One region of the Shewanella khirikhana genome, then DNA from elsewhere that is predicted to be linked to it. Evidence: predicted binding sites of a transcription regulator. Region 1 holds the regulator's gene; the other holds the start of a gene.
What was found. The regulator MetJ, encoded in region 1, represses methionine synthesis genes. The targets are predictions, from matches to a motif close to TAGACGTCTAGACGTCTA.
Positions count from the first base shown of each region.

Region 2: msrA (peptide-methionine (S)-S-oxide reductase MsrA) is a predicted target of MetJ. The motif match lies at 1,898-1,915, and genes of this name have one in related genera.

Region 1 is NZ_CP020373.1:4,792,491-4,807,568, forward strand. It holds gene STH12_RS20990 (DUF3373 family protein) at 1-150, opposite strand, end outside; gene STH12_RS20995 (c-type cytochrome) at 296-625, opposite strand; gene STH12_RS21000 (SDR family oxidoreductase) at 957-1,697, opposite strand; gene STH12_RS21005 (LysR family transcriptional regulator) at 1,859-2,704, shown strand; gene phsA (thiosulfate reductase PhsA) at 2,969-5,251, shown strand; gene STH12_RS21015 (4Fe-4S dicluster domain-containing protein) at 5,265-5,831, shown strand; gene nrfD (NrfD/PsrC family molybdoenzyme membrane anchor subunit) at 5,834-6,820, shown strand; gene STH12_RS21025 (conjugal transfer protein TraF) at 6,961-8,154, shown strand; gene STH12_RS21030 (sulfite exporter TauE/SafE family protein) at 8,182-8,910, opposite strand; gene metJ (met regulon transcriptional regulator MetJ) at 8,974-9,288, opposite strand; gene metB (cystathionine gamma-synthase) at 9,504-10,664, shown strand; gene STH12_RS21045 (bifunctional aspartate kinase/homoserine dehydrogenase II) at 10,678-13,071, shown strand; gene metF (methylenetetrahydrofolate reductase) at 13,246-14,136, shown strand; gene STH12_RS21055 (hypothetical protein) at 14,220-14,444, shown strand; gene STH12_RS21810 (cysteine-rich CWC family protein) at 14,445-14,645, shown strand; gene STH12_RS21065 (SRPBCC family protein) at 14,690-15,078, shown strand, end outside.
Region 2 is NZ_CP020373.1:1,586,915-1,601,992, forward strand. It holds gene pgm (phosphoglucomutase (alpha-D-glucose-1,6-bisphosphate-dependent)) at 1-1,312, shown strand, start outside; gene msrA (peptide-methionine (S)-S-oxide reductase MsrA) at 1,392-1,886, opposite strand; gene astE (succinylglutamate desuccinylase) at 2,195-3,241, shown strand; gene STH12_RS06895 (thiamine pyrophosphate-dependent dehydrogenase E1 component subunit alpha) at 3,394-4,572, shown strand; gene STH12_RS06900 (alpha-ketoacid dehydrogenase subunit beta) at 4,576-5,553, shown strand; gene STH12_RS06905 (dihydrolipoyllysine-residue acetyltransferase) at 5,563-7,167, shown strand; gene nadA (quinolinate synthase NadA) at 7,338-8,405, shown strand; gene STH12_RS06915 (methyl-accepting chemotaxis protein) at 8,581-10,584, shown strand; tRNA gene STH12_RS06920 (tRNA-Ser) at 10,885-10,972, shown strand; gene STH12_RS06925 (zinc metalloprotease) at 11,242-13,695, opposite strand; gene STH12_RS06930 (hypothetical protein) at 13,698-14,300, opposite strand; gene STH12_RS06935 (DUF885 domain-containing protein) at 14,650-15,078, shown strand, end outside.

The DNA of each region.
Region 1 (15,078 bases):
TTCAGATAGCTCATCGATTTTTTGTTGCAGTCGCTCGATTTTGGCCTGATCGCTGGATGCCGTGGTGTCAGCCGCCAACGCCTGAGGGGTAAACAGCAGGGGAGTGAATCCCAGTGCACTTGCCACTGCCAGAGAGATAAGGGTACGCATACTCACACTCCTGACCGGTTGTTCCGGTCGAATTTGGGTTGTACGAGGCCCTGGGGCTTGCCCCATCTGTCCCGCAACCCGGGAATATTTTGCTGGTATCTGCCCGTTATTTACGGGCGAGGCTTAGCCGCCGGGCTGATGCCGCTTAGCCGCAGGTCTGTGGCTGGTCGGAATCGGCCGCGTGGTCATAGAGAAACTGCTGAATATCCTTCAGATCTTTCTCAGACAGCTTTTGGAAGACCTCGGGCTTGCCCTTGTGCAGATCCTTTTCAAAGAATCTGTCCCACTGGGCCATAGTCTTGGTCATAGGGGTGAGTTCACCGGCGGCGTCGCCCTTGCTGTGGCACGCCTTGCATTCTTTCTTGTAGAGGTGTTTGCCTTTCTTGGGGTTACCGCCGTCGGCTGCCAGGGCGCTGCTGCCGAGGATCAGGCCAAGGAGCAATCCGAGGCCAATTGAGTAGGTGGTTTTCATCATCATCTTCCTTTCGCGGGTTGGCTGATTTTCTTCCCTGAGCGGGGAGCCTGGCTCCCTCGTTTTCCTGTTGCCTAAAATTTAACAAAGGGTGCGATAAGGAAATTTGAACTGGATCAGATCCATGAAATTTATCTAATTGATAAAAATTTCATTGAAAAAAATCTAATGAAATGTGTGTAAGTGTAAGAAAAATAGTGATTTCGTATTTAAGCTTTTGCTAAATCTTTGCGGAAAACAATGGTTAAGGGCGTGTGATCTCTGTGACATTTTTGAACATCACCCTCCCCTTAACTACCTCTTTAGGGGAGGGCGGCAGTCAAATAAACGTGGATCAGGGCTGCTGACGGGTGGCGGCCAGCACGATTTCACGGATGCAAACGGACTGTGGTTGATTCATGGCAAACAGGGCTGCATCGGCCACGGTTTGCGCAGCAAGTACGCCGCCCATGTGGGTTTTCCAATCCTCATAGCCAGCCTTGATGTTCTCATCGCTGGTGTGGCTTAACAGCTCAGTTTCCACCGCGCCGGGGGCGATGGTGATAAGGCGTACGTCATCCATAGCCACTTCTTCGCGGATGTTTTCGGTCAGAGCATGCACCGCAAACTTGGTCCCGCAGTAAGCCGCGTGGTTAGGGAAGGTTTTGCGACCGGCGATGGAGCTGATGTTGATAATGGTGCCGGTTTTGCGGCGCTTCATCTCTGGCAGTACCGCATGAATGCCGTTGAGCACGCCCATCACGTTGATGTCCAGCATACGTTGCCACTCGGCTGGATCCTGACGATGCACTTCGCCGAGCAGCATCACGCCGGCATTGTTGATAAAGCAGCCCACAGGGCCAAACTCGGCTTCGGCATCCTTAACGGCGGCCTTGATGGCGTCTATGTCAGTAACATCCACGGCTTTGCACAGGGTGTTTGGCAGCGCCATTGCCTGCATGGGCTCGAGGCGACGGGCCAGCAACAGCAGCGGAAAACCGGCTGCCGAAAAGGTGCGGGCGAGGGCGGCACCAATGCCCGAAGAGGCGCCGGTGATCACTGTCAGTGGTTTGCTCTGTGATGTAGAATTAGTCATCGTTTTATCCTATTGATACATGCTTTAGCCTGGGGTTCAGGCCAGTATATTGGTTGGTGGCCAGTATATTTGCCCTGCAAAAGGCTGAAAAATACTTATTTTGGCTGGATATAATAGGTATGGGCTATGGATGAAAAGCCGGATAACAGAATGGGTAACGGATGATTGAACTGAGATTGCTGCGATTTTTTATCGCCATCTTCGAAGAGAAGAACATTACCGCCGCCGCAGAGCGCTGCCATGTGAGTCAGCCGAGCCTGTCGGCTGGGCTTAAACAGCTGGAAGAAAGCCTGGAGGGGCCGCTGTTTGTGCGTAGCAAAAAAGGGGTGGAGCCGCTTGAGAGCGCTCACTACCTGTATCCGCTGGCGCTTAGGTTGGTGGAAGAAGCCAAATCTCTGCCGGCGCTGTTTAAAGCCAAGGCCAGCCGCCGCAAACTGAAAATTGCGCTGATGCCGGACCTTGGCCGCGGCCCGCTGGGGAAGTTTCTTGGCAAGCTGCATCAGCACATTGACCGGCTGGATCTGGAACTGGTGGATTACCACAGCAGCGCCGATTGTCGCCTGACCCTGGATGCCCTGCGCCACGAAGATGAGATTTTTGTGCCGCTGTGGGACGAAGACTATGTGCTTTGTGCCCCCAAAGATCATCCGTTGGTGCTGGCCGCCAAAGCGAGCGGCGCCGCCACGCCCGAGATGCTGAGTGGCTATGATTTTATCGAATGCCCGCCCTGCGAGGCCCATCAGCAGACCCTCGGCCTGCTTGCCTGCAACGGCATGAGTCTGAATCTGGTGGCCAGAGCCGAAACCAAGTCACAGGTGCTGGCGCTGGTGGTGGCAGGCCTTGGGGTGAGCTTTTTGCCCGATGGTCTGATTGCCGATGCGCCAAGCCTGGCGACTGTGCCCTTCAAAGGACCAAGGATGCAGCGGCGGATTGGCCTTTGCTATCCAGCACATCAGAGTATCAGCCCGGTACTGGCTGATTTGCTCAACCTTTTCAGCCACGACTGACCACCAGGTTCAGCCACGACTGACACCCAAGCCTCCAAAAACGCCTCCTTTTACGAGGCAGCATGCCCTAAAGCCCTGAGCCCCCGCGCTTACAGGGCTTTTTAGTGTTGCCTGTATCACAAAGGGGCGCGCTATGTGGTTTTCCACAATACCCCCGCCCACACACCCTGCAGACAATGGCATTAGCCGGTGAATGCACGCCATTCGCCACAGAAGAACGATAACGCTAATCCCATTCTGCCCTTTGGGCATTTGGAGGAAACCATGATAGAGCTCTGCAGGCGCGACTTTCTCAAAGGTGCCGGTGCGGCCGGGGCGGGGTGCGCCCTGGCCACAGCGCTGCCGGGGACGCTGGCAGCCATGGGGGCACAGCCCCTCAGTGGCAGCGAAAAAGCCATTCCGAGTATTTGTGAAATGTGCTCCACCCGTTGCCCGATTTCGGCGCGGGTGCTGGATGGCAAGGCCGTGTATATCGAAGGCAACGCGGCAGCCAAATCCTTTGGTGGCAAGGTGTGTGCCCGTGGCGGCGCCGGCCACAGCTTGCTGTACGACCCACAGCGGTTGGTAAAACCCCTGAAACGTGTCGGCGAGCGCGGTGAAGGCAAGTGGCAGGAGATTGAATGGAGCGAAGCCTACGGCATCCTCACAAAGCGGCTTGAACAAATTCGCCGTGAACATGGCGCCGAAGCCGTGGCCTTCTCGTCCAAGTCAGGTTCGCTGTCGGGCCATCTGTTCCACTTCGCCAAGGCCTTTGGCAGCCCCAATACCTTTACCCACGCATCTACCTGCCCAGGCGCCTATGTGGTGGCCGCCAAAGCCATGTTCGGTGGCAAGGTGAAGCGGGATCTGGGCAATTCCAAATACATCATCAACTTCGGCCATAACCTTTACGAAGGCATCAATATGTCCGAAACCCGCGCCATGATGAAGGCGCAAACCGACAAGCGTGCCAAGCTGGTGGTGTTTGAGCCACGCTTCTCCATCGTGGCCGACAAGGCCGATGAATGGTACGCCATTCGCCCCGGCTCTGATGTGGCGGTGGCGCTGGCGCTGTGCCATGTGCTGATTAGCGAAAACCTCTACGACAAGGCCTTTATCGAGCGCTACGTGGAAGGCTTCGAGGCCTTTGCCGCCGAAGTCAGCGCCTATACTCCCGAGTGGGCAGAAACCATTTCCGATGTGCCCGCCAACGATATTCGCCGTATTGCCCGCGAATTTGCCAAGGCTGCGCCCCATGCGGTGGTGGACTTTGGCCACCGCGCCACCTTCACCCCGGAAGAGTTTGATATGCGCCGGGCCTTGTACGCGGCTAACGTGCTGATTGGCAACTTTGAGCGCAAGGGCGGTATCTACTTTGGCCAGAAGGCGGCCGGGTACAACAAGCTTGCCGGTGAAGCCGTAGCGCCAGTGCTGGGTAAACCCGGCGTGGCCGACATGCCCAAGCCAACAGCAAAGCGCATCGATCAGGTCGATGAGCAGTACGCCATGATGTGGAGCGAAGGCGGTATTTATCAGTCGGTTATCGATGCAACCCTGGAGGCCAAACCCTATCAGCTGCGTGGCTGGGTGATGTGCCGTACCAACCCGATGCAAACCATGACCGACCGCGCCAAGGTGGTTGAGTCGCTGAAAAAGCTCGATTTTGTCGCCGTGGTGGATGTGTATATCAGCGAAACCGCCGCCTGGGCCGATTTGATTTTGCCCGAGTCTACCTACCTTGAGCGCGACGAAGAGATAAGCGACAAGTCCGGCAAGAGCCCCGGTTACTACGTGCGTCAGCGGGTGGTGGACGTGATTGGCGACACCAAGCCGTCCTGGCAAATCTTCCGCGAGCTGGGTCTTGAGATGGGCATGGACAAGTACTACCCCTGGGAGACCATGGAAACCCTGCAACTGCTGCAGGCCAACAAGGATGTGGCGCTTTTGAATCACATCAAGGAAAAGGGCTTTGTCAGCTATGGCAAGCCGCTGATGCTGCGTGAAAAATCCATGGTGCAGGAGTTTGTGGCGGCCTATCCCGGCGCCCATACCGCGGATGAAGACGGCAGTTACGCCAGCTTGCTCAAGTTCAAAACCCCCAGCGGCAAGATTGAGCTGGTGAGCCCCAAGGTGGAAGCCATGGCCCCGGGCCGCGGCGGCATCAAATACCGGCCGGTGACCTTAAAACAGCCCAATGAGCTCTACTTCATTCAGGGCAAGGTGGCGGTGCACACCAATGGTGCTACCCACAATATCCCCATGTTGGCCAATCTGATGTCGGACAACGCCGTATGGGTGCACCCCAGTACCGCCGAGGCGCTGGGCATCAAGGATGGTGATGCTATCCGGCTTAAATCCAGCGTGGGCGTGGAAGAGGGCAAGGCGCTGGTCACCAAGGGCATCCGCCCGGATACCGTGTTTGCTTACATGGGCTTTGGTTCGAAAAACCGCGAGCTGGTGCGCGCCAGCGGCAAGGGTATCCACTGTGGAAACCTGCTGCCCAATATCACGGCGCCTATCTGCGGCATGAACGTGCACACCACGGGTGTGATCCTGGAAAAGGCATAAGGGGGCCCGGACTATGAGCAAAAGATACGTAATGGTGCACGACGAGAACAAGTGCATCGGCTGTCAGGCTTGCAGCGTGGCTTGTCGCAGCATCAATCAGGTACCTGATGGCGTAAGCCGATTGCAGGTGCGCATCGAAGGCCCCTTTGGCGAGGCGCCCCATTTGCACTTCAAGTACAACCGGGTGTCGTGTCAGCAGTGTGAGGATGCGCCCTGCGTCAAGGTGTGCCCAACCGGTGCCGCCTATGTTGGCGACGATGGCATTGTGTCCATCAAGGCCGATAAGTGCGTGGGCTGCATGTACTGCGTGGCAGCCTGTCCCTACAAGGTGCGCTTTATGAACCCTGAAACCAGGGTCGCGGACAAGTGCAACTTCTGTAAAGAAACCCGTCTTGCCCGGGGTGAGCAACCCGCCTGTGTCACAGTCTGCCCCACTGATGCGCTCTGCTTCGGTGATGCGGCCGACCCTGCCAGCGAGGTGTCCAAACTGCTGGCCACCAAGGTGAGCTATCAGGACAAGACACATCTTGGCACCAAACCCAGGCTGTACCGTATTCCAGCCAAGCGTGGAGGTATCTGATTATGAACAATATCTGGGGTGATATGAGTCAGTACGACGGCATTACCTGGCATTGGGTGATTGCGGTGTACCTCTTTATGGCCGGTTTGTCGGCGGGCAGTTTGCTGATGGGGATAGGTCTGCGCTGGTATCGCGGCCAAACCCAGGGCAGCGGTCAGAGCCTGGGTGAAAGCGCCGTGCTCAAGGCCGCCGCCTTGATTGCGCCCATCGCCATTTGCCTTGGGATGCTGTGTCTGGTGTTTGACCTGACCAAGCCGTTCCACTTCTGGTTGATCCTGATTAACTACAACTTAAGCTCGGTGATGTCGATTGGGGTGATAGCGCTCCTGGCTTACATTCCGCTGACCTTTGCCTATGCGCTGGTGGTTCTCAAAGATGAGCTGCCAAAGTGTGGTCTGGGCTTCCTCGGCGGCCTTGCCGATAGCCTTGGCAAGCTTCGCGGCACGCTGGAAGGGGCGCTCTTTGTGCTGTCGCTGGTGGTGGGGGCTTATACAGGTTTCCTGATTTCTGCGATGAATGCCTATCCTATGCTCAATACTGCGGTGCTGCCTGCGCTGTTTTTGGTGTCTGGCTTGTCGGCAGGTGCGGCGGCCAACAGCTTGCTGGCGGTACTCATGTTTGGTGGCGATAAGCATACCAGCCAGGCTTCAGGCGACAATTCTGGAGATCCTGCGGGCGACCTTGAGCGGCAGCACGCCTTTGAATTGCCGGTGATGGGCATGGAAATGCTGTTCCTGTTTATGCTGTTTACTGCGCTGTATTTCAAAGGCGGCGCGGCGGCAGCGGCGCTGGCATCCCTCTCCGGTGGGCTGTGGGCCGCCGTGTTCTGGATTGGGGTGGTGGCTATCGGTTTTGGGGTGCCACTGCTGATGCGCCTCAGCGGTAAACATGGTCGCAGCGCCATGGTAACCGCAGCCTGCGCCAGTCTGATTGGGGTGCTGGCACTGCGGCATTTCATCCTTTATGCCGGTCAATCTTACCTGTCCTGACCGCTTGAATCGATTCAGCCAAAAGCCCGCGTTTTGCGGGCTTTTTTTGCGTAAATTTTCCGCCAATCCCCCACGGCTGAACTACGCTTTTAGGAGGCTTGCTGTATGCCGTAAAAGAACGATGCCGGGGGGAGAAAGGGATGAAAACAAAGCTCGTGGCAGCCTCGTTGGGGCTGATGTTCAGCCAGTATGGATTGTGCGCGCAGGACGTTTTTGAGGCCCGCAGTGACGCCATGGGCGGCACTGGTGTGGCGTCGGCCAGCTTGGAGGCGGCCCCCTGGATGAATCCGGCGCTGTTGTCGTTGCCTGGTTATACCGAAGGGGACTTTGGCCTGCTGATCCCTGTGCTTGGGGCCGAGGTGTCGGACAAAGACAATATGTCCGATAAGTTCGACACCCTCGAAGATAACTACGACGGCCTGGATGCGGCCATCAATAACGGCGATGTGGATGCCATAGATACCTACCGCGCTGCACTACTGGCTGACCTTAAGGGGCTTGATGGCAACACCGCGTATGCCTCGGCCGGTATCGGTTTTAGCTTTGCCATGCCCACCAAGGGTATGAGCTGGGGCGTGTATTATCGCAGTTATCTCGATGGCGTCGCGGTGGCGGATATCAGCGATACCGATCTGATACTGCTGGAAACCCTCGACCCCATGAATCCCCCTGAGCTCGATGACCTGACCTCCCAGGGGCGGGTGATTGCCGGTGCTTCTTCGGAGCTGGCGCTCTCGGTCAGCATGCCACTGTCGATAGTGAATATGCCGGTCACCATCGGCCTGACCCCCAAGCTGCAGCGGCTCGACAGCTTCAACTACGCCGTCAGTGCCAACAACTTTGATGCGGGCGACTTCGACAGCGACGATTACCGCAACGATGACACTGGATTCAATCTGGATGCCGGTCTTGCCATTATGCCGATGCGTGGCCTGACCCTGGGCTTGGTGGGGCGTAATTTAATCGAGCGCGAGCTGGAAACCGTGGAGTCGGAAGGGGTGCAGCTTAAATACCGCGCTGGCCCCATGGTGACACTGGGTGCCGCTTACACCACCGCCAGTTGGCAGCTGAGCACCGATTTGGATTTGACCGACAACGAAAAGTTTGTCGGCCTTGAAGGCACCAAATACTGGCGTTTTGGCGGAGAATGGCAAGCGCTCGACTGGCTGTCGCTGAGGCTTGGTTATCGCCAGGATCTGAATGATATGACTGCCGATATTTACTCGGTGGGCACAGGTTTTCAGATTGGCGAAGGCTTCAAGCTCGACCTCACCGGGATGTGGGGCGACAATGACACCGTCGGCGCCGTATTGCAGAGCTCATATCACTTTTAACGGCCAACTGTGTGACGGCACCTAAGTTCAGAGCTCGGCCAGGGACTTCAGTGTCAGCAGCAGGGCGCTGAGACTACATAAAACCAGGGTTGCGACTCTGGTTTTTTGTTTATCGACTCTGCCAAGCAGTTTACCAGCAACCCAATAACCGGCAACGACCGCGGGCAACAGGGTAACGGACCACCAAAGCTGAGCTTCGGTTACCAGCCCGGCAAAGGCCAGAATACTCAAGGCAATCAGCGAGCTGAAAATGAAAAAGGCGGACAGGGCCGCACGGAACTTGCCGGGGTCTTTGCCTGCCAGCAGTATTGCCATCGGTGGCCCGCCAATGGCGGCGATGGTACCAAACACGCCGGAGACAGTGCCGGCAACAAACAGGGTCACGCGGTTAATGGGCGCGCTCAGGCGCAGCAGGCTCAGGGCTACCGCCAAAAATACGATAGTGGCGATGGCGAGGCCAAGTACCGGTGTGGGCGCGGCAAGCAGCAATGCTGCGCCAAAAAGTCCGCCGGGGATCCGCCCCAGCAGCGCATATTGCAGCCCGGAAAACTCAAGGGCGCTGCGCTCTCTCAGTAAGGTGAGCAGGGCAATGGAGAAGCCCATCAGAATCACAGGCACTGGCACCAGTTCGGGCTCGACCAGATACAGCAGCGGGCTTGCCACCACGGCAAGACCAAAACCAATCAGGCTTTGGATTAGCGCACCACTGAAAATAATTAACAGCGCCAGCACCAGAGTGAGAGGATCGGACAACATTTACCAGCTCCTGAAACGACACAAGGACCCGGCGGGGTCCTTGTGCTAGTGTGGAAGGGAGGCTTACTCCATGTCTTCCCATTCGATGCCCATCTCATCCATCAGCTTTTTGGCCTCGGAAGGAATAGAGTCGGGCTTATCCTTGGACAGATCATCGTCGTTTGGCAGTGGCTGGCCGGTATAGGCGTGGAGGAAAGCCTCACACAGGAGCTCACTGTTGGTGGCATGACGAAGGTTGTTAACCTGGCGGCGGGTGCGCTCGTCTGTCAGGATTTTCAACACTTTCAAAGGAATGGAAACGGTGATCTTTTTCACCTGCTCATTCTTTTTGCCGTGCTCAGCGTAAGGGCTGATGTATTCGCCATTCCATTCAGTCATTGACTCACCTGTTAAATCCAAATTTCGCAGCAGATTTTAAACCCTTACGAAATACAGTCAAATTATTGCTGCGAAAACGCACCAAACATCAGTAGATTTCCTGATGTTTGGACGTCTAAACGTCTCGATGCCTATTGACGATTGGCGTCCGCTTGAGTTAATTTAGACGTCCAGACATCTTTATTTCCGTCGTCGACTATCCGGAGGAACACAGAATGACACAGCGCAAAGCAGCCACCATCGCGGTGCGTCAGGGCATCGAGAGCGACACCCAGCATGGCGCCGTGGTTCCTCCCATTTATCTGTCGACCAATTATTCCTTCGATGGCCACAAGAATCCGCGCAAGTTCGACTACAGCCGCTCGGGTAATCCGACCCGCTGTATTCTGGGCGAAGCCCTGGCTGAACTTGAACAAGGCGCGACCGGCGTTGTGACCTGTACCGGCATGGCCGCCATTACCTTGGTGACCAGCCTTCTGGGGCCGGATGATCTCTTGGTTGTGCCCCACGATTGTTACGGTGGCAGCTATCGTCTGTTCACCAATCTCGCCAACAAAGGCGCCTTCAAGCTGGCGGTTGTAGATCAGACCGATGAGGCTGCATTGGCGGCCGCCATTGCCCAAAAGCCTCGGATGGTATGGCTTGAAACCCCATCCAACCCACTGCTGCGGGTCGTGGATATTCAGGCCATCAGCGATGCCAGCCACGAGGTGGGCGCCCTGGTGGTGGTGGACAACACCTTCTTGTCGCCGATTTTGCAGCAGCCGTTGCTGCTCGGTGCTGACATAGTTATTCACTCCACTACCAAGTACATCAATGGTCACAGCGATGTGGTTGGCGGCGCCGTGATTGCCAAGGACGCCGAGCTGGGCGAGACCCTGCACTGGTGGTCCAACACCCTGGGGCTGACCGGCAGCGCCTTCGACAGCTACCTGACCCTGCGCGGCATTCGCACCCTGGGTGTGCGGGTACGTGAGCATCAGTCCAATGCCCAGCGCATTGTTGAAGTGCTGAAAAACAGCCCGCAGGTGAGCAAGGTCTACTACCCGGGGCTTGCCGACCACCCTGGCCATGAAATTGCCGCAAGACAGCAAAAAGGCTTTGGCGCTATGCTGAGTTTTGAGCTGGTGGGCGGCGAAAAAGAAGTGGTGGCGTTCCTTGAATCGCTGCAACACTTCAGCGTGGCAGAAAGCCTGGGCGGAGTGGAATCCCTGATTGCCGTACCCGCAACCATGACCCACAGAGCCATGGTGCCAGAGGCCCGCGCCGAGGCCGGAATTAAAGACACCCTGCTGCGCCTGTCGGTGGGGATTGAAGATGCAGAAGATTTAGTGGCCGACATCAAGGCCGCCCTGGCTGCCGTAGCAGCCTGTTAAATAGGAGTCAGTGATGGCGCGTTGTCATTTGCATAAGTTTGGTGGCTCCAGTCTGGCCGATGCTGACTGTTACCGCCGCGTGGCCCATATCCTGCTGACCCAGGGGCACAGCGACGATCTGGTGGTGGTGTCTGCCGCCGGTAAAACCACCAACTTTTTGTATAAGCTGCTTTCGCTGCGCGATGCCAAAGAGCTGTGGCAGGAAGAATTGCAGGTGCTGATAAGCTATCAGCAGACCCTGATTGAACAGCTGCTCAGCGCCGAGCAGGCCCGCCATCTGCGTGAGCGCCTGTCTACCGATAAGGCGCAGTTGGTCAGCCTCTTGTCGCTGGAAACCCTCAACGATTATCAAACCAGCCATGTGGTTAGTTTTGGCGAGCGTTGGTCAGCCAGGCTGATGGCAGCGCTGTTGCGTGAGTCCGGAGTGGCAGCAAGCCATGTGGATGCCTGCAGCATTCTGGTAGCCGATGAAGGTGCTGTGCCCAATATCCGCGAGCAGGAATCCCGCGAAAAAGTGGCAGCTATGCTCGCCGAACATGAAAATGAACGCATTGTTATCACAGGCTTTATTTGTGCAAATCCTGCCGGTGAAACCCTGCTGCTTGGCCGCAACGGTTCAGACTTTTCTGCAACCCTGATTGCCAGCCTCGCCGATATCGACCGGGTGACTATCTGGACCGATGTGGAAGGGGTGTTTAACGCCGACCCGAACAAGATTAATGATGCCAAGCTGCTCAAGAGTATGTCGCTGGCTGAGGCTGACCGCCTGGCACGTCTGGGCTCGCCTGTGTTGCACAGCCGCACCTTGCAGCCACTGTTCAACACCCAGGTGAGCATGGCCGTACGTTCAAGCTACGCGCCCCATACCGATTTTACTCTGGTGGCCCCCACCAGCTCCCAGGCCAGTGCGCCTGTGGTGACCAATCTGAATGAAGTTGCGCTGTTCAGCCTGTCGCTGGATGGCGATGCTGAAGCCCTGGTGACTGCCGCTCAGCAGGCTGGCCTGACGCCGCTCGCCCATTGGCATAACAGCCGTGGCAAGCTGGAACTGGCTTACACGGTGGAAAACCAAAAGCAGGTCAGCAGTTTCCTTAAAGCCCAGTCCGATGCTTTCGCCATCGCCGAAGTGGTGGTGAATACCGACCATGGATTGGTGGCGTTGGTGAGCGCCGACGCCATCCTCTATCGCAGAAGTTTCGCCAGGCTGCTCAGCCGTGAAGCCAGGCCTTTGTATCAGGATGGTCTGAGTCTGGTGACGCTGGTGCCAAAGAGTCAGGTTAACCTGCTCACTCAAAAGGTGCATCGCCGCTGCGCTGGGCCACGTAAGCGCATCGGTGTGGTGCTGCTGGGGGTGGGCAATATCGGCGAAGCCTGGGTGGATCTGTTCCGCCGCTCCCATGCCAGCCTGTGCCGCGAACTCGAGGCCAGAGTCGAACTGGTGGGCCTGGTGAGTTCCTCCCGCGCCTACATCAGCGATACCGGCGTGCATCTGGATAACTGGAAGAGCGAGTTTGCCGACTACGCCACCGACTGGCAGTACGAGCAGTTGTTCGATGCCTTGTCGGCCCTCAATTGCGATGAGCTGGTGGCACTGGATATCAGCGCCAGCGCCAGTCTAACCCTGCAATACCCTGAATTTCTTGCCCGTGGCATTCATGTGGTCAGTGCCAACAAGCTGGCAGGCTCGGGTCCGCTGCCGTTCTATCGCGACCTTAAGCTACAGCTGGGTAATCGCCGTCTGTACTGGCGTTACAACGCCAGCTGCGGTGCCGGCCTGCCGGTGCAGCACGCGCTGAACGACCTGCATAACAGCGGCGACACTGTTGAAGCCGTGGGTGGTATTTTCTCCGGTACCCTGTGCTGGCTGTTTGAACATTATGATGGCAGTCGTCCGTTTTCTGAGCTGGTACTTGAGGCCCGTGGCCTTGGGATCACTGAGCCGGATCCGCGTGACGATCTTTCCGGCCGGGATATGCAGCGCAAACTGTTGATTTTGGCCCGTGAAATCGGTCTCGATCTCGAGCTTGACGACATCAAGGTGAAGTCGCCTGTGCCGCAGGCGCTGGCGGAGCTTCCGCTGGATACCTTCCTGGCCCGAATCGATGAGCTGGACGCGCCCATGAGTGATGCGCTGCACGCTGCCGCTGCCGAAGGCAAGGTGCTCAGATACATAGCCGCGCTGGACAAAGCCGGTGGCAAGCTGACCGCCGAAGTAGGGCTGCAGTGGGTAGACAAGGCGCACCCGTACGCCAATCTCACCCCCGGCGACAACGTGTTCGTGATCCGCAGTGCCTTCTATCAGGGTAACCCACTGATTATTCGTGGTCCGGGCGCTGGCCGTGAAGTTACTGCGGCGGCTGTCCAGTCAGATCTGGTGCATATCTGCCGGGATCTCTTACAGGATTGATTTCGTAACCTACTGAATAACAGGGACTCTTTTGAGTCCCTGTGTTTTTTTCACCATTTTGTGGCGAAATGGAGCAAACAAGGTCATTTTTTAACTTGACTTAGCTCCCAGAATCTCTAGTATATAGCCATATAGACGTCCAAACGTCCATTTGATGAGTTGAGGGAATTTAAAATGGCTTTTCACCACGCACAACATGCAAACTCGCTGAACCAGAATCTGGCTGAAGTCGGCGATATCAATGTGTCTTTTGAATTCTTCCCACCCTCAACCCCAGAGATGGAACAGATCCTGTGGAACTCCATCCGTCGCCTCGAGCCACTGAATCCCAAATTTGTGTCTGTGACCTATGGCGCCAATTCAGGGGTGCGTGACCGCACCCACGGCGTAATTGAGCGTATTCAAAATGAAACCAAGCTGGTGGCGGCGCCGCACCTGACTCTGGTGGATGCCAGCGACGAAGAGCTGCTGGCTCTGGCTAAAAATTACTGGAACAGCGGTATTCGCAATATCGTTGCCCTGCGCGGTGACTTGCCTGCGGGCAGCCCCAAGCCAACCCGTTTTGCTGCCGATTTGGTGCGTTTGCTAAAGAGCGTGGCCGACTTTGATATTTCGGTAGCCGCCTATCCAGAAGTTCACCCCGAAGCGGCCAATGCTCAGGCGGATCTGGTGAACCTGAAGCGGAAAATCGATGCCGGTGCCAACCGCGCCATCACCCAGTTTTTCTTTGATGTGGAGTCTTATCTGCGTTTTCGTGACCGCTGCGTGGCGGCTGGAATCGACGTGGAAATCGTGCCGGGCATTTTGCCGGTGACCAACTTCACTCAGCTCAAGCGCTTTGCCGCCATGACCAATGTGTCACTGCCAGGGTGGCTGCATCGCCAGTTTGAAGGGTTGGAAAATGATGCTGCAACCCGTCAGCTGGTGGGTGCCAACGTCGCCATCGATATGGTGAAAGTGCTTGCCCGCGAAGGGGTGAAGGACTTCCACTTCTACACCCTCAATCGCGCTGAGCTGACCTACGCCATCTGCCACACTCTGGGCGTGCGTCCCAAGCAAGACTGATTTTGACAAGGCCCCGCAAGGGGCCTTTCTTTTACCCCGTGGATGCACTATGGTTTTGGTGTTATGGACAAGGATGCCAGACCATGAACGATAGAATCGAGTACCACGAGCAGAAGCTGCCCATGGATGTGGCCAAGCTTATCCTCTCCCTTTCTGTGCTTATCACACTGTATTTTGTGCAGATCCACCACGAGTCGGCTTTCGGCTTTTTTGTTTGGTGTGCCTGCGGCATATATGCCCTGTTGTCCCTTGGCAGCCTGGTGTATCGCCTGAGTGAGCTCAGGGGGCATTACCGTCAGCGAGGCTGAATGTCGGACAAATCCCACTGTCCCTTGTGTGCAAGGGCAAATGGCTGCGCCCTTGAAAATGGTGGCGGCATAGATGAGTGTTGGTGCCGTATGGCCTTATTTCCCAAGGCATTACCTGAGAACCTGGCGGCATGCATCTGTGCCGAATGTGCAGCCAGGCTTGCCAAAGCAGAGCAATTGGCGATAAAACTGGCTGAGTAAGCGGATATGGGTTGTGCCGCACCTCACTGCCGGGAGCCACCGCCATGCTAAAAAAACTGCTTATTTTCATCGTGCTGCTGATTGCAGCCCCTTTCATCGCCGCCCTGTTTATCAAAACCGACTACGAAGTCAGCGTAAGCCGCACCATAGACAAACCCTCGAATGAGGTGTTTGACTATATCAAGTATCTGAAAAATAAGGATGAATTTAGCGTATGGGCCAAGATGGACCCCAATATGCGCCAGAGTTTTTCCGGCACCGACGGTGAAGTGGGCTTTATCAGCGCCTGGGAGAGCGATAATCCAGACGTGGGCAAGGGGGAGCAGGAAATCATTGCCCTGGTACCCGAGGCACGCATCGATTATGCGCTCAGATTTATCGAGCCTTTTGCCTCAAACGACCAGGCCTATATGACCACGGACGCCATTGAAGA
Region 2 (15,078 bases), 1.6 Mb from region 1:
CTTTACCCCAACGCCTGTGGTCAGCCAGGCCATTGTTGCCGCCAATCGTGGCCAGAGCAATGCCGCTGCTCTTTGCGATGGCATTATCATCACGCCATCCCACAATCCGCCCCAGGACGGGGGTATCAAGTACAATCCGCCCCATGGCGGCCCGGCTGAAGGCGAGATCACCGGCTGGATTGAAAAGCGTGCCAATCACTATCTGCTGCACGCCCTTGACGGTGTGAAGCGGGTTAACTACGGCATTGCGCAAATGTTGCCGTTTTTAAAGCATAAAGATTTGATAGCGCCCTACGTGAACGACCTTGCGCAAGTGGTGGATATGGCCGCTATCGCCAAAGCTGGCGTGCGTATTGGGGTTGACCCACTGGGTGGCAGCGGCATTCATTACTGGCAGCCGATCGCCAAACAGTATGGGCTTGATATCACTCTGGTTAATCACAGCGTTGACCCAACGTTCGGGTTTATGACCCTGGATAAAGACGGCAAAATCCGTATGGATTGCTCATCGCCCCATGCGATGGCCGGCCTGCTGGTACATAAAGACAAATTTGATATCTGCGTTGGTAACGATCCTGACTACGACCGCCACGGCATCGTATGCCCGGGCACTGGCCTGATGGATCCGAACCATTATCTGGCCGTTGCCATCGACTATCTGCTGGGCCACAGACCCCAGTGGGCCAAAACCTTATCTGTGGGTAAGACCCTGGTGTCGAGCTCACTTATCGACAAGGTTTGCGGCGCCCATCAGGTGCCTTTGATGGAAGTGCCGGTGGGCTTTAAGTGGTTTGTCGATGGTCTGGCCGATGGCAGTGTCTGCTTTGGCGGTGAAGAAAGTGCCGGTGCAGCCTTCCTTAAAATGGATGGCACTACCTGGTGTACCGATAAAGACGGCTTCATTCTGGCGCTGCTCGCGGCCGAAATCCTTGCCGTGACAGGTAAAACGCCTGCCCAGCGTTACGAAGAGCTGGTTGCCGAGCACGGCCGCTGCTTCTATAAGCGTATCGATAGCCCGCTGAACCCCAAGATGAAGGCCAAGTTTGCTGCGCTGAATGCTGAAACCCTGGGGGCAGCCGCTGTTGCCAGTGATGAGATAACCGCGGTGCTGACCAAGGCCCCGGGCAACGATGCTGCCATTGGCGGTATTAAGGTGTGCACCGACAAAGGCTGGTTTGCCGCCCGGCCATCGGGCACAGAGCCGCTGTTTAAGCTGTATGCTGAAAGCTTTGTCAGCGAGGCTCATCTGGGTGAGCTGATTGCCGATGCACAGGCTATTCTCGGCGCGGCGCTCAAGGCCATTAAAATCTAAACGCTTTGCTGCACAATAAAAAAACGCGCCCTATGGCGCGTTTTTTTATCTTTGGATGCACACTTGGCGCTACATCTACTCAATACTCGATATGGCAACTGGGCAGGTTGTTCTTATCCAGATAATTCTGATGATATTCTTCGGCCACGTGGAAGGTTTGCAGCGGTACGATTTCAGTCACTATGTGGCGGCTACCCCAGCGGCCAGAGCGGGCGAGGGCGAGTTTGGACGCTTCTGCCTGTTCTTTTTGCAGCTTGTCGTGGAAAAAGATAGTGCTGCGGTACTGGGTACCTATGTCACCGCCCTGTTGGTTGAGGCTGGTTGGGTTATGGTTTTTCCAAAACACCTGTAGCAAATCGTCAAAGCTCACCTGACTTGGGTCGAATTCAACCTGCACCACTTCGGCATGGCCGGTGATGCCTTTCTTTACATCTTCATAGCGGGAATATTTGTCGTTACCGCCCATGTAACCGCAGGTGGCGCTGATCACGCCCGGGATCTGCCGGAAAAAATACTCTACACCCCAAAAACAGCCGGCGCCGAAGGTGGCAAATGATGAACTGGATTGTGACATGGAAACCTCTATGGATGTCTGGACGGCTAAATTGTGATGAAACTTTGTCGTAAATGCAATAGGGCGAGGCGGCTTTGTTATCAACTGCGGCGTGGCAATGGCTAAATGATTGAGATCAGGCTTAAATAGCTGTGATAGTATTGGCACAAAAAACTGCATGGCCTCACGGATTGCTGCCGGTTTGACTGCTTAACAGTTGTCTGGCTGCTCGGCTGTAATGTCCGGCCAACAGGCGGTTATCAGCAAGCAAAGCCTTAGGGAAGGCGTGAAGCTGTCTTCGCCCCTTCCTCAGAGAAAGGAGACCCCAAGTGCTTAACCTACTGCAAGGCTGCAAAGACTTTTTGCATCTCACCCTGTCCAATCCTGAACACTTAAACCCCATCGCCCCCCAACTTCTGCATGGCCACACCAAAGTAAGCCTTTGGGATACCGGCGTACTGCTGTTTGAACCGGCAGCCGGCAACAGCCAAAAAGATGTGGTGCTCTCGAGCGGGGTGCACGGCAACGAAACTGCGCCCATTGAGCTTTGTAACGGCCTTATTCGGGATCTGCTGGAAGGGCGTTTGCAGGTAAAAGAGCGGGTTTTGTTCCTGATTGGAAACCCGGCCGCCATCAACAATGGCACCCGCATCGTAGATGAAAACATGAACCGCCTTTTTAGCGGTGAGCACAGCCGTGGCCCCGGGCTGTCAAACCCGGAGCGGGTAAGAGCCAAAAAGCTTGAGGCCTATGTCACTCGGTTCTTCAGCGAAGGCGCGGCAATCGGCGCAGGCAGACAGCGAATTCATTACGACTTGCACACCGCCATCCGTGGCTCCAAGCATGAAAAGTTTGCTATCTATCCCTATCGCCCAGGCCGCGCCTTCAGTGGTGAGCAAATCATGTTCCTGGCGGCGAGTGGCGTTGATACAGTGCTGTTCCACCACGAACCTACCACTACTTTCAGTTATTTCTCATCGGAACTGTTCCGCGCCGACGCCTTTACCATAGAGCTTGGCAAGGTGTATCCCATGGGGCAGAACGACATGAGCAAGTTCGACAGCACCCGCGAAATGTTTAAACGGCTTATCTGTGCTGAGCCGCTGGAATTGCCGGCCTTTGATGCCACTCAGGTGAACCTCTATCAGGTTTGCAGGGTCATTAATAAAGAAGCCGACGACTTTGAATTTACCTTCAGCACCGATGTAGAAAACTTTACTGCCTTCCCCCGTGGCCATGTGATTGCCCGTCAGGCCGGTAAGGACATACTGATTGAGCAGGAAACCGAAGCTGTGGTGTTCCCCAATGCCAAGGTGCCTATTGGCCAGCGCACTGTGATCATGCTGGTACCCGCGGTAAATCCACACGTGGAATAAGGCTGTAAAGCAATTAATACATGCATTCGGGGGAAACTTGTCCCCCGTCATAGTGTAATGATTGTCAGGTAGTTTACGTTAACGTAATGTTCATCCCGCGTTTTACATACAGGCCAGGTTGTGTCCGGCCACAATGATAACAAGAGCAGAATATGAGCAACGCAACAACAAACCAAGAGACTGTGCATAAGGTCTCCTTCCTCGACAGGGAGTCGCTGCACATCCCCATTCTCAAGATCCTTCAGGCCGACGGTACGCCTTACGAGGAAGCCGTTCTCCCGCAAATCGATGAAGCCCTTGCCAAGCGCATCTATGACGCCTGTGTGTTCACCCGGGTGCTGGACGAGCGCATGTTGGGTGCACAGCGCCAGGGTCGTATCAGTTTTTACATGACCTGTACCGGTGAAGAAGCCGCCATCGTCGGCAGCGCCGCTGCCCTGGATGACAAAGACGTTATCCTGGCTCAATACCGCGAGCACGCCGCCCTGCGCTATCGCGGTTTTACGACTGAGCAGTTTATGAACCAGATGTTCAGTAACGAAAAAGATCTCGGTAAAGGCCGCCAGATGCCTATCCATTACGGCACGGCAGCCCTGCATTATCAAACCATTTCCTCGCCACTGGGCACCCAAATCCCACAAGCCACCGGCGTCGGTTACAGCCTGAAAATGAAAGGCGAGCGCAATGTGGCCATTTGCTACTTTGGTGAAGGCGCAGCTTCAGAAGGCGATTTCCACGCCGGTCTGAACATGGCTGCGGTGCTGAAAGCGCCGGTGATTTTCTTCTGCCGCAACAACGGCTACGCCATTTCCACCCCCACCGAAGAGCAGTTTGCCGGTAACGGCATTGCCAGCCGCGGTGTGGGCTACGGCATGCATACCATTCGCGTAGACGGAAACGATATGCTGGCGGTGCTTGCCGCCACCCAGCAGGCCCGTGCCTATGCCCTTGAGCACAATGCGCCTGTGCTGATTGAAGCCATGACCTATCGACTCGGTGCCCATTCTTCTTCTGATGACCCTTCCGGTTACCGCTCTAAGGAAGAAGAAGCCAAATGGCGTGAGCACGATCCGGTTAAGCGATTCAAGCTGTGGCTTATCAATAAAGGCTGGCTCGCCGAAGCCGACGATGAAACCATGTACGAGAAATACCGCGAAGAAGTCCTGGCCTCCGTTAAAGTGGCCGAGAAAATTCCGGCCCCCCGCATCGATGAGATCATTGAGGATGTCTACGATGAGCCAACGCCGCAGCTGAAAAAGCAGCTGGAGTCGCTGAAGGCGCACGTGAAAAAGTATCCGCAAGCTTATCCAAAAACTGCAGGGAGGCTCTAAGCCGTGGCTGAAATGAATATGTTGCAAGCCATCAACAGTGCTCTGCGCATTGCGATGGAAAAAGACCCAACCATGTTGGTGTTCGGTGAAGACGTGGGCCACTTTGGCGGCGTGTTTCGCGCCACTTCCGGCCTGCAGGATACCTTTGGCAAGGGGCGCTGCTTTAACACCCCGCTGACCGAGCAGGGGATTGCCGGTTTTGCCAACGGTCTGGCCTCTAATGGCACCACTGCCGTGGCCGAAATCCAGTTCGCCGACTATATCTTCCCGGCGTTCGATCAGATTGTGAACGAGAGCGCCAAGTTCCGTTATCGCTCAGGCAATGAGTTCAATGTGGGCGGACTGGTGTATCGCACCCCTTACGGCGGCGGTATTGCCGGTGGTCATTATCACTCTCAGTCGCCTGAGGCCTATTTCACCCAGACCCCGGGTCTGAAGGTGGTTGTGCCCCGTAACGCCCATCAGGCCAAGGGCCTGCTGCTGGCGTCTATCCGCGACAAAAACCCTGTGGTGTTCTTCGAGCCAAAGCGCCTGTACCGAGCCAGCGTTGGCGAAGTGCCTGAAGGCGATTATGAGCTGCCACTGGGCAAGGCCGAAGTGGTGAAAGAAGGTAAAGACATCACGCTGCTCGCCTGGGGCGCGCAGATGGAAATCGTCGAAAAAGCTGCCGAAATGGCGGAAAAAGAAGGTATTTCCTGTGAAATCATCGACCTTCGTACCCTGGCTCCCTGGGATGTGGACACAGTTGCCGAGTCGGTGAAAAAGACCGGTCGTTTGCTGATTAACCACGAAGCGCCGCTTACCGGTGGCTTTGCCGGCGAAATCGCCGCGACCATTCAGGAAGAGTGCTTCCTGTATCTTGAGTCGCCCATCGCCCGGGTTTGTGGTTTGGATACCCCGTATCCGCTTATCCACGAAAAAGAATATATGCCGGATGCGCTCAAGACCTTTGAAGCCATCAAGGCCAGCGTCAACTTCTAGGAGCCCGGTATGATTAAAGATTTTATTTTGCCGGACATCGGTGAAGGCGTGGTCGAGTGTGAGCTGGTTGAATGGCTGGTGAGCGAAGGCGACCAGATTGCCGAAGATCAGCCCATTTGCGACGTGATGACCGACAAAGCCCTGGTGCAAATCCCGGCGCCCTTTGCCGGTGTGGTCAGCAAGCTTTATTACGCCAAGGGTGAAATCGCCAAGGTGCATGCACCCTTGTACGCCGTTGAAATCGAAGGCGAGGGCACCGATGCGCCAGCGGCTCCGGTTGAAACCAGTGCTGAAGCCGCGCCTGCCGGCACACCTGCTGCGCCCGGCGCCACGGCCGTTGCAGCGAGTGCCGGTAAGCAGGTCGAAGACTTCCTGCTGCCCGATATTGGCGAAGGCATTGTGGAATGTGAGCTGGTCGAGTGGCTGGTAAACGAAGGCGATATGGTTGAAGAAGATCAGCCCATTGCCGACGTGATGACAGATAAAGCGCTGGTACAAATCCCCGCGCTGAAAGCAGGTAAAATTGTTACCCTGCATTATCGTAAGGGACAACTTGCCAAGGTGCATGCGCCGCTTTACGCCATCGAGGTGGAAGCTGATCATCCGGTTGCCACGGCTAACATAGCGCCAGTCGCAAGTGACGATGGTAACCAGTCTGGGCGTGCTGCTCCGGCTACCGCTGCGGTTATTGGGAATGGCAAGGCGCTGGCAAGCCCAGCGGTGCGCCGCATGGCCCGCAGCCTGGATGTGGATTTATCGCAGGTGCCCGGCAGCGGTAAGCATGGCCGTGTGTATAAAGAAGACATTGAGCAGTACCTGAAGGGCGGCACAGCTCCTGTCGCTCAAGCCCCTGTTGCTCAAGCTCAAGCGACAGCTGCTTCTGCGGCGGCTCCTGTACAGCCTGCAGTTGGTGACAGAGTGGAGCCAATTCGCGGCGTAAAAGCTGCGATGGCGCGTCAGATGATGGACTCAGTCTCCAGCATCCCGCACTTTACCTACTGTGAAGAAATTGACCTTACCGATCTCGTTGCCCTGCGCGAGCGCATGAAGGCCAAGTACAGCAGTGACGATTTGAAGCTGACCATGATGCCATTCTTCATGAAGTCGCTGTCACTGGCTCTCAGTGAGTTTCCGGTGGTTAACAGTCAGGTGAATGCCGATTGCACCGAGCTGACCTACAAGGCCAGCCACAACATAGGTATGGCGGTGGACTCCAAAGTGGGCCTGCTGGTGCCTAACGTGAAGGATGTGCAGAGCAAGTCGATTCTGGATGTGGCCCGTGAAATCACCCGTCTGACCGAGGCGGCCCGCAGTGGCCGGGTAACACCTGCGGACCTTAAAGGTGGCACCATCTCCATCTCCAACATTGGCGCCCTGGGCGGCACTGTGGCTACCCCTATTATCAACAAGCCTGAAGTGGCCATTGTGGCGCTGGGTAAGTTGCAGACACTGCCACGCTTTGCCGAAGACGGCAGCGTGCAGGCGCGCAAGATAATGCAGGTGAGCTGGAGCGGCGATCACAGAGTTATCGATGGCGGCACCATTGCCCGCTTCTGTAACCTGTGGAAGCAGTATCTGGAGCAGCCGGAAGATATGCTGCTGGCCATGCGCTGATCCTCATCTTAATGTCTTTTAAAAAGCGCCTGCGGGCGCTTTTTTGTTATCTGTAGCCGTGGTCCGAAGGTTGGCATTGTGGATAAGCGAGCGGCTATCGGCCAAAACACCTTAATCTTTTGCCTGGCTTTACGTATAATGCGCCGAAGTCGTGTGTTGTCGGAATTAGCATGAGTCAACAAGCCCCCATTCTGGAACCCATTCAGTATCCATTTCCACCCAAGCCCATCCCACTTTCGGATGCGCAGAAGCTGGAATACAAAGAAAAAATCAAGGCGCTTTTGAAAGCACGCGATGCCGTGCTGGTTGCGCACTACTACACAGATCCCGAAATCCAGGCGCTGGCAGAAGAAACCGGCGGCTGCGTATCTGATTCGCTGGAAATGGCCCGCTTTGGCCGTGACCACCCCGCGCAAACCCTTATCGTTGCCGGTGTGAAGTTCATGGGTGAAACCGCCAAAATCTTAAGCCCGGAAAAAACCGTGCTGATGCCTACGCTTGAAGCCACCTGTTCCCTGGACGTGGGTTGCCCCATCGAAACCTTCAGTGCCTTTTGTGATGCTCACCCAGACCACACTGTGGTGGTGTATGCCAACACCTCTGCTGCCGTAAAGGCCCGTGCCGATTGGGTGGTCACATCCAGCATTGCCCTTGAAATCGTTGAGCACCTGGACAGCGAAGGCAAGAAAATCATCTGGGGCCCGGACAGACACCTTGGCAGCTACATCGCCAAGCAAACCGGCGCCGAGATGCTGCTGTGGCAGGGCGAGTGTATCGTTCACGATGAATTCAAATCCAAGGCGCTGCGCGAGCTTAAAATCCAGTACCCGGATGCGGCTGTGCTGGTGCACCCAGAGTCACCGGCCAGCGTGGTGGAAATGGCCGATGCCGTAGGCTCGACCAGCCAGCTTATCAAGGCTGCGCAAACCCTGCCGAACGATACCTTTATCGTGGCCACCGACAAGGGCATCTTCTACAAGATGCAGCAGGCTGCCCCCGGTAAGACATTGATTGAAGCCCCAACCGGCGGTAACGGCGCAACCTGTAAAAGCTGCGCCCATTGCCCCTGGATGGCGATGAACGGCCTTAAGGCGATTGAAGCGGCATTGTCTGCCACTGACACCGCCACCCATGAGATTTTTGTGGATGAGTCGCTGCGTGAGCGCGCCAAGCTGCCACTTGATCGCATGCTCGATTTTGCCAAGACCTTGAATATGCAAATTAAGGGCAACGCCTGAGTCTTATCGCAAAAAGTTTGAACTATGTCATAAAACCCGCTTCGGCGGGTTTTTTGTGGGCTATATTTACCCAGGTAGCCCAGACCAAAGGGGTATATGACGACTACACTTATACCTCTAAACTCCATATATCACCCGACAAACTCTCTGTTTCATCAACTTGAAGGGAACCCCTATGAACATGCGATGGATTGCGAGCCTCAGTTTAAAAACCAAGCTTATGCTGGTATTTATGCCGCCGCTCCTTGGCTATCTCATTTACGGTGGCATCTTGCTGGCTGAGCGGGTGGAAGAGCAAAACTCCCTCGAGCAGGTACAATTGCTGACTGAGCTTGCAGTAACCAACAGTGCGCTGGTACACGAGCTGCAAAAGGAACGTGGCATGAGTGCGGGCTTCCTCGGCTCAGGCGGCACCAAGTTCAAGGCGCAATTGCCCTCCCAGCGTGGACTCACCGATGAAAGGCTGAGGGCGCTGGACAATTACACCCTGGGCAAGAGCTTCCCGAAAAAAGTCAGCGACGAAATTGGCCGCATCCGCGTTGAGCTCGGCCGCCTTGGGCAAATTCGTGCCAGCATCGATAATCTGGGGATCAGCGTGCCGGATCAGGTGGCCTTCTACACCAACCTTAATGCGTCGCTGCTTCGTACCGTGGATGACATTGTTAAGATTGGCTCCAACAAAGATATCTCCATTGCCTCGGCCGCCTTCAGTGCCTATCTGCAGATGAAAGAACGCGCAGGGATAGAACGGGCCGTGCTGTCTTCCACCTTCGGCAATGATGGCTTTAAGCCAGGCGTATTTACCCGCGCCGTGAAACTTATGTCCGAGCAGGACAGCTATGGCGAACGTTTCCGCGCCCTGGCGACGGCCGATCAAAACATCAGTTGGCAGCAGTTGCAGCAGCAGGCCGAAATCAAAGAAGTTACCCGCTTCCGTGAAATCGCCCTGTCGCAGGACAACAGCAAAATAGCGGCCACTGCACCAGAAGATTGGTTTAAGGCATCCACCGCGCGGATAAACTTGTTGTATAAATTCGAGCAGGACCTCGCCAAGGCGCTCGATGCCCAAACCGACAACCGCCTCAGCGTAGCAAACTTCCATTTTATTGTGGTGCTGGTATCACTGCTGTTGGTGCTGGCGGTGGTGGTATTGATGGGCTTCTCGGTAATGGGCTTCCTGCACCAGGGGATCTCCCATATCGAAGGCAAGATGCGCCGCGCAAAAGAGGAGTTCGATCTTTCTACCCGAATTGAGCTGCAAAGCCAGGATGAACTCGGCAGGCTCGGCGCCGCTTTTAACGGCATGATGAACGACTTTGAAGCGGTTATCGTGCAGGTTAAGCGCAACAGCCAGACGGTGACCAACGCCGTGGAGCGTATGGAGACCCACTCCAACCAGATGCGCCAGGACGTTGCCCTTGGTCACTCAGAGGCAGAGCAGGTCGCCTCCGCCATGACTGAGATGAGCGCTACCGTAAGCGAGATTGCCTCCAATGCGGTTGAAGCCTCCTCGGCGTCCGGAAAAGCCAACAAAGAGGCGCAGACCGGCAACACCGAAGTGGGCAATACCGGTGATACCATCAGAAGCCTCGCGAGTGACATCAATGCCGCCGCGGCGGCTATCTCCCAGCTCGATGAAGATATTCAGGGCATTGTCAGTGTGCTCGAGGTGATAAGTGGCATCGCCGAGCAAACCAATCTGCTTGCGCTTAATGCCGCCATTGAAGCGGCCAGGGCAGGTGAGATGGGACGCGGCTTTGCCGTGGTGGCCGATGAAGTGCGCTCACTTGCCCAGCGCGCTCAGTCGTCCACTACCGATATTCGGACCATGACCGAGCGTCTGAAAGACGGCGCCAAGGTTGCGGTAGAGGCCATGGCCCGTGGTCAAAGTCAGGCCCATGCCTGCGTGGAAGAGATAGTCCATGCCGGTGAAGAGCTCAGCCGCATTGTGCAATACGTCGGTGTGATAGACAGCATGAACGAGCAGATAGCCGCAGCCACCCACGAACAAAGCGCCGTGGCAGAAGAAGTAAACCGCAACGCGCTCAGAATAAGTGAAATCTACCAAAGCACCCACAGGGTTGCCGACGAGCTCGGTCGCATTAACGATGATTTGCTTAATGCAGTCAACGCCATGAGCCAGGAAGTCTCGCGCTTCTCCCTCTCAAAAGGCGAGTAGGGTGCCAGAGTGCAGTAAAGAGTGCAGTAAAAAGAACGGGCAACAGCCCGTTCTTTTTTGAGTCTTTACCGTCAAACAAAGCGCTTAAGAAAATAACCAATCCATCCACATTAAAGCCGCTCAAAACAGCACATAAGATGCGGATTTTTGAGCGAAATGCCCGCAAAAGCATCGCTTTGCTCAGCAAGTGCGCAAACGATAAAAATAATTGGCTTTTCGCTTGACCCTGGAAGGGCATTTGCGTAAAGTACCGCTCCGTCGACAGGGGAAAGCAACGCGCTGACTGACGACAGACAATATGGTGAGGTGTCCGAGTGGCCGAAGGAGCACGCCTGGAAAGTGTGTATACGGAAACGTATCGAGGGTTCGACTCCCTCCCTCACCGCCACATTCTGAAACGGGGTTCGCAAATGCGAACCCCGTTTTGCTTTGGGCGATTTTACTTTATCCGCAGGTCCTCAAAAGTCGACCTTAATAAGCCCAAAATCAAAAATCATTCGAGCGCTCAAATAAAAAAGCCCGGGGTTAGCCGGGCTTTTTGCTTGGTTTTACTCACTTCACTGTTCACTTCTACAAGCTGCTTGGGCGTTGGGTTGTTTACCCAAGCTGCAATGTCTGTCTTTCAAGTGGGCCTCTATCTATGACAGTGTTAACCGTTTAGTCATTGATGTGAGCACAGCGGCCAAACTCGGCACCGGCCTGAACGGCCTGAACCACTTGTTTGGGGAACGACAGTTCGCGATCGGTGCCGTTATCGCACACGAAGGCTTTGTTCTGATCCACGGCGAAGGTGATGGTAGCTCCGGCCAGGCCGCCCATCATTTCTGAGCCATTGGCGCTCAGGGCAAATGGATTGTCCATGGTGATTTGTGATGCTTCTACCACGCCTTGTTTGCCGAAGAACTGCTCCAGGCTAATCCAGCCCATACCGTCGATGTACAGACCACCCATAAAGCCGGTAAAGAAGCCGCCGGCACGTACAGAGATCATCGACAGATCATCAGTGGCATCCAGCAGTACCATCGGCGGCACGCCTACGAGCGGTACCAGCATCTCATGGGTATAACCCTGAGCACAAAGGTCGCCATAGAAGAAGTGGTTGAATGGTACCTGCTCACACCAACGCAGTGAACCCAGCATTTCCATCTCGTCGGTGGCGGTGTTCCACACCTTCACACCTTCGCTTGAGCCAAACGCAATACGCTTGCCGTCACGGGAAATTGCAGAGCTGTCGCGGGCTCCGTAGCGGCTGTAGGTGTCAACAAATTCACCGTTGACCCATGCCACTTGCTTGTAGCCGGAGTTGGTACCGGTAACGGTTTCGCCGTTACCGGATACGCGGTCGGCGCGAACCCACTGCACAAAGCCTGGCAGTTCATAGGGCAGTTGTTGCATGCCGCCTTTCTTGGTCCATTTGAATGGCACCACTTCGCCTTTGCCGGACGACTGGCAGCTGCCGTTGCCATCGACATCGATATAGCCGGTACCTACAACTGTGTCGCCGGTATCGTCCATATCCCATGGATAGGAGGAGTTGGTACCAGACTGACCACTGCCGCCACAGGTGTTGCCGTTCAGGTCGCCAATCGGGGTCAGTTTGTTGCTGTTGAGATCCCAAATGGCGGCTTCGCCAATGCCGTTGCCGGTAAAGTCAGCCATTACGCTGGCCTTGGTGGCATTTTTGTTCATGGCGGCTGAGCCTACCTGGACCGCAGCTCCCGCCGGGTGCAGCTCAAACACGGCTTTCTTGGTGCTGTCGTAGAGGAAGGGGGTTGTACCTGCCTGTCCCATGCCTTGCTTACCGTTTTTGGACAAATCGGTGATGAAGGCCTGCACCAGTGGCGTGTACTGAATACCATCGGTGTAACCATTGAAATACATGCTGACTTCTTTGGTTTCGCCGCCGGCTACCACAATCGGGGTTACCGCACAGGCGTTGTCGGTGGCTGGATTGGCGCTTTCGCCGTCGTTCCAGTACTCAGGCTCAGACACAATGGCGGTTTGACGGGTTGGGTAACCACCGGCGTTGATGGACTCAATGTACAGCACGTAGCGTCCGCCCGGAGTCAGGCCGTTGATCACGAACTTGCCGTCGGGGCCAACTTTACCCTGGGTCAGGTTGCCTGACTGCTGAGTGATCACGTCGTACAGTGGGTTGTCCAGGTTACGGGCAACCATGTTGACGCCTGAATACTCAATGCCTTCCTTGGTGTACAGGGTACCGCTGATGCTGCCGTAGGAGGCTTTGTAATCAGGGGTAGGGTACAGATCCGAGATATTCACGATATCGTCTTTGATGTTCACCGTGTGCTGGTTGGCACCCTGGGCGCCGCGCACGTTAATGAAGGGGAACATGGTTTCAATCGTATCCGGGGCAATTTGGCTGGCGCTGGTATAGGTGTTCACACCGGCACAACCTGGCACGCCGTCGTACTGTGGGCGGTAGGCGGCTGACATATAGGTCAGGTGGCCGTTAGCCTGTGAGTGCGACATATTGATGGCGTGGCCAAACTCGTGGGTGAATACGCCGCCCACCTGCTTGCCTTCGGTGTCGCTCACGTCCACAAACCAGCCGTTCATCAGCGCGGTCGCTTCGGTGATTTCCCCCGTTTCTTCATTGGCCCACTCAGGAAAGGCGATACCCAGTACCTGATTGCGGGGGATCCCGAAGTATTGCTCGAGAATTTGACCATCGGTGTCGTAGTTCACCCAAAAGCCGTAACCGTTTTCGGCGTTGTAGATTTGGTCGACGTTGGTTTCGTTTACGTCGGCAATGCCGGTTTTCTCGGCAATGGTGCCCTGAACTGTCATGGCGAAGGTAGAAGTGGCCACGTTGGTCCACTCGGCCACCGCATCGGCTGTGACCTTATTGGCCTGCTCAATGGTCAGGAAGGCTGTGCCATCATAGTCGATGGTGAAGGCCTGGGCAGTGCCACCGTCTTTGGTGGGCACAACCGGGCCACCATCGGTATACACAGGAATGGCACCCCTGGTGGTATCCCACTTGTAGGGCTGCATGGTCTTGTCATGGATGTACAGCGGGCCGCCGGCGAAGGCGCTGCCAGCCAGCATGGCCAAAGACACGGCGGTGGCGATTTTGGTCGATTTCATTGTTATTGTCCTCCGGCCAGTTTGCCCACAAGGCCCATAAAGGCGGCCGAGTCAACGGCGCCATTGGTGGTCAGCAAATTCGCTTCTTCAGGGCTCAGACCCTGCGCGGTCATGTCTTCAAACAGACCAAGGTTACCCAGCTGGTTTTGTACCTTGCCGTTGCTTACCACAAACTTGCCTTGCTCCAGGCCCACGGTAGAGTTCAAACCGCCGCCAAGGGAAGGGTTCATAAAGGCAATAACCTGCTCACCCACCTGCCACTTGGCAAAGCCTTCAGGTGATACGCCCAGATAGACCTTGCCGTTACCCATAGACTTGGGCTTGAGCAGACCGAACTGACGGAAGCTGTAGGTGGCACCTTCGGCATACTTGCCTTTCACATCCTGACCCACCTTGATGGTGATTTCGGTGTAAGGGCGGTTTTTGTTATCGAAGCCATCGGTTACCGACAGCACCTGGCCGGCGATGATGTTGGCTGATGCGCTGACCATGTCCTGCAGATTTTGTTTAAGGTGTTTTTGCGCCAGGGCTTGCGGGGCAAGCGCCAGGGAGCCTGCGATGGCAGCTGACAGCACCATTGTCCTGAGCATGTGACCATGTCTCATTCCAAATCCTCCAAAGTTGTTGTAAGAGTTCTATTCCGTTTGGCTGTTAACGCGCTACAAAGGGCACAACATTGCGTTAACAGATGCGTTTTAAAACACCACATGCGGATGGGGTTTGGCACGAGAAAAGTCGTAGCATTTTGTACTTTACTAATACAAAAGGAACGTTGCTGACTTGCTTAAAAACTAATCGGACCAGCGTGGCAGGCCGGTTATATCGCCATAGCGGATTGATAATTGGTAACAAAAGGTGTTGCCACTTAAAAAACCGCGCCATTAATGGTTTACTTGGGCAATTCAAACAACAAAGCGTCGGCTTACGACGTCAAAACGCGTTACAGGAAGAACCATGAAGAAGTCTACTCTTGCCATCGCCTTGTCCCTTGCCGGGCTCGTTCTGGGTGGCTGCAACGATGCCAGCAATTCATCATCCGCCAATGCCAATGCCAATGCCAAGCCTCAGGTTGAAGCCTCCGGCCCCCAGGCTGCCCAAGCGCAGGATTTTGCCGCCTTCAGCGGCCAGTTTATTGAAAACCTGTGGCAAGTGGCGCCCACCTGGGCACTCTACAGCGGGTATCACAAATACGATGGCATTCTTGAAGTGCCAGATGACAGCAATCGTCAGAAAACGCTCGATTTTGTCAGCAGCCAGCGCGCTAAGTTAACGGCCTTTGATACCAAGGCGCTGTCCACCAGCGAACAGATTGACTATCGGCTGATTGAAAACCTGCTCAACAGCTTCGAGTGGGAAATCACCACCTTCAAGTCCTGGCAATGG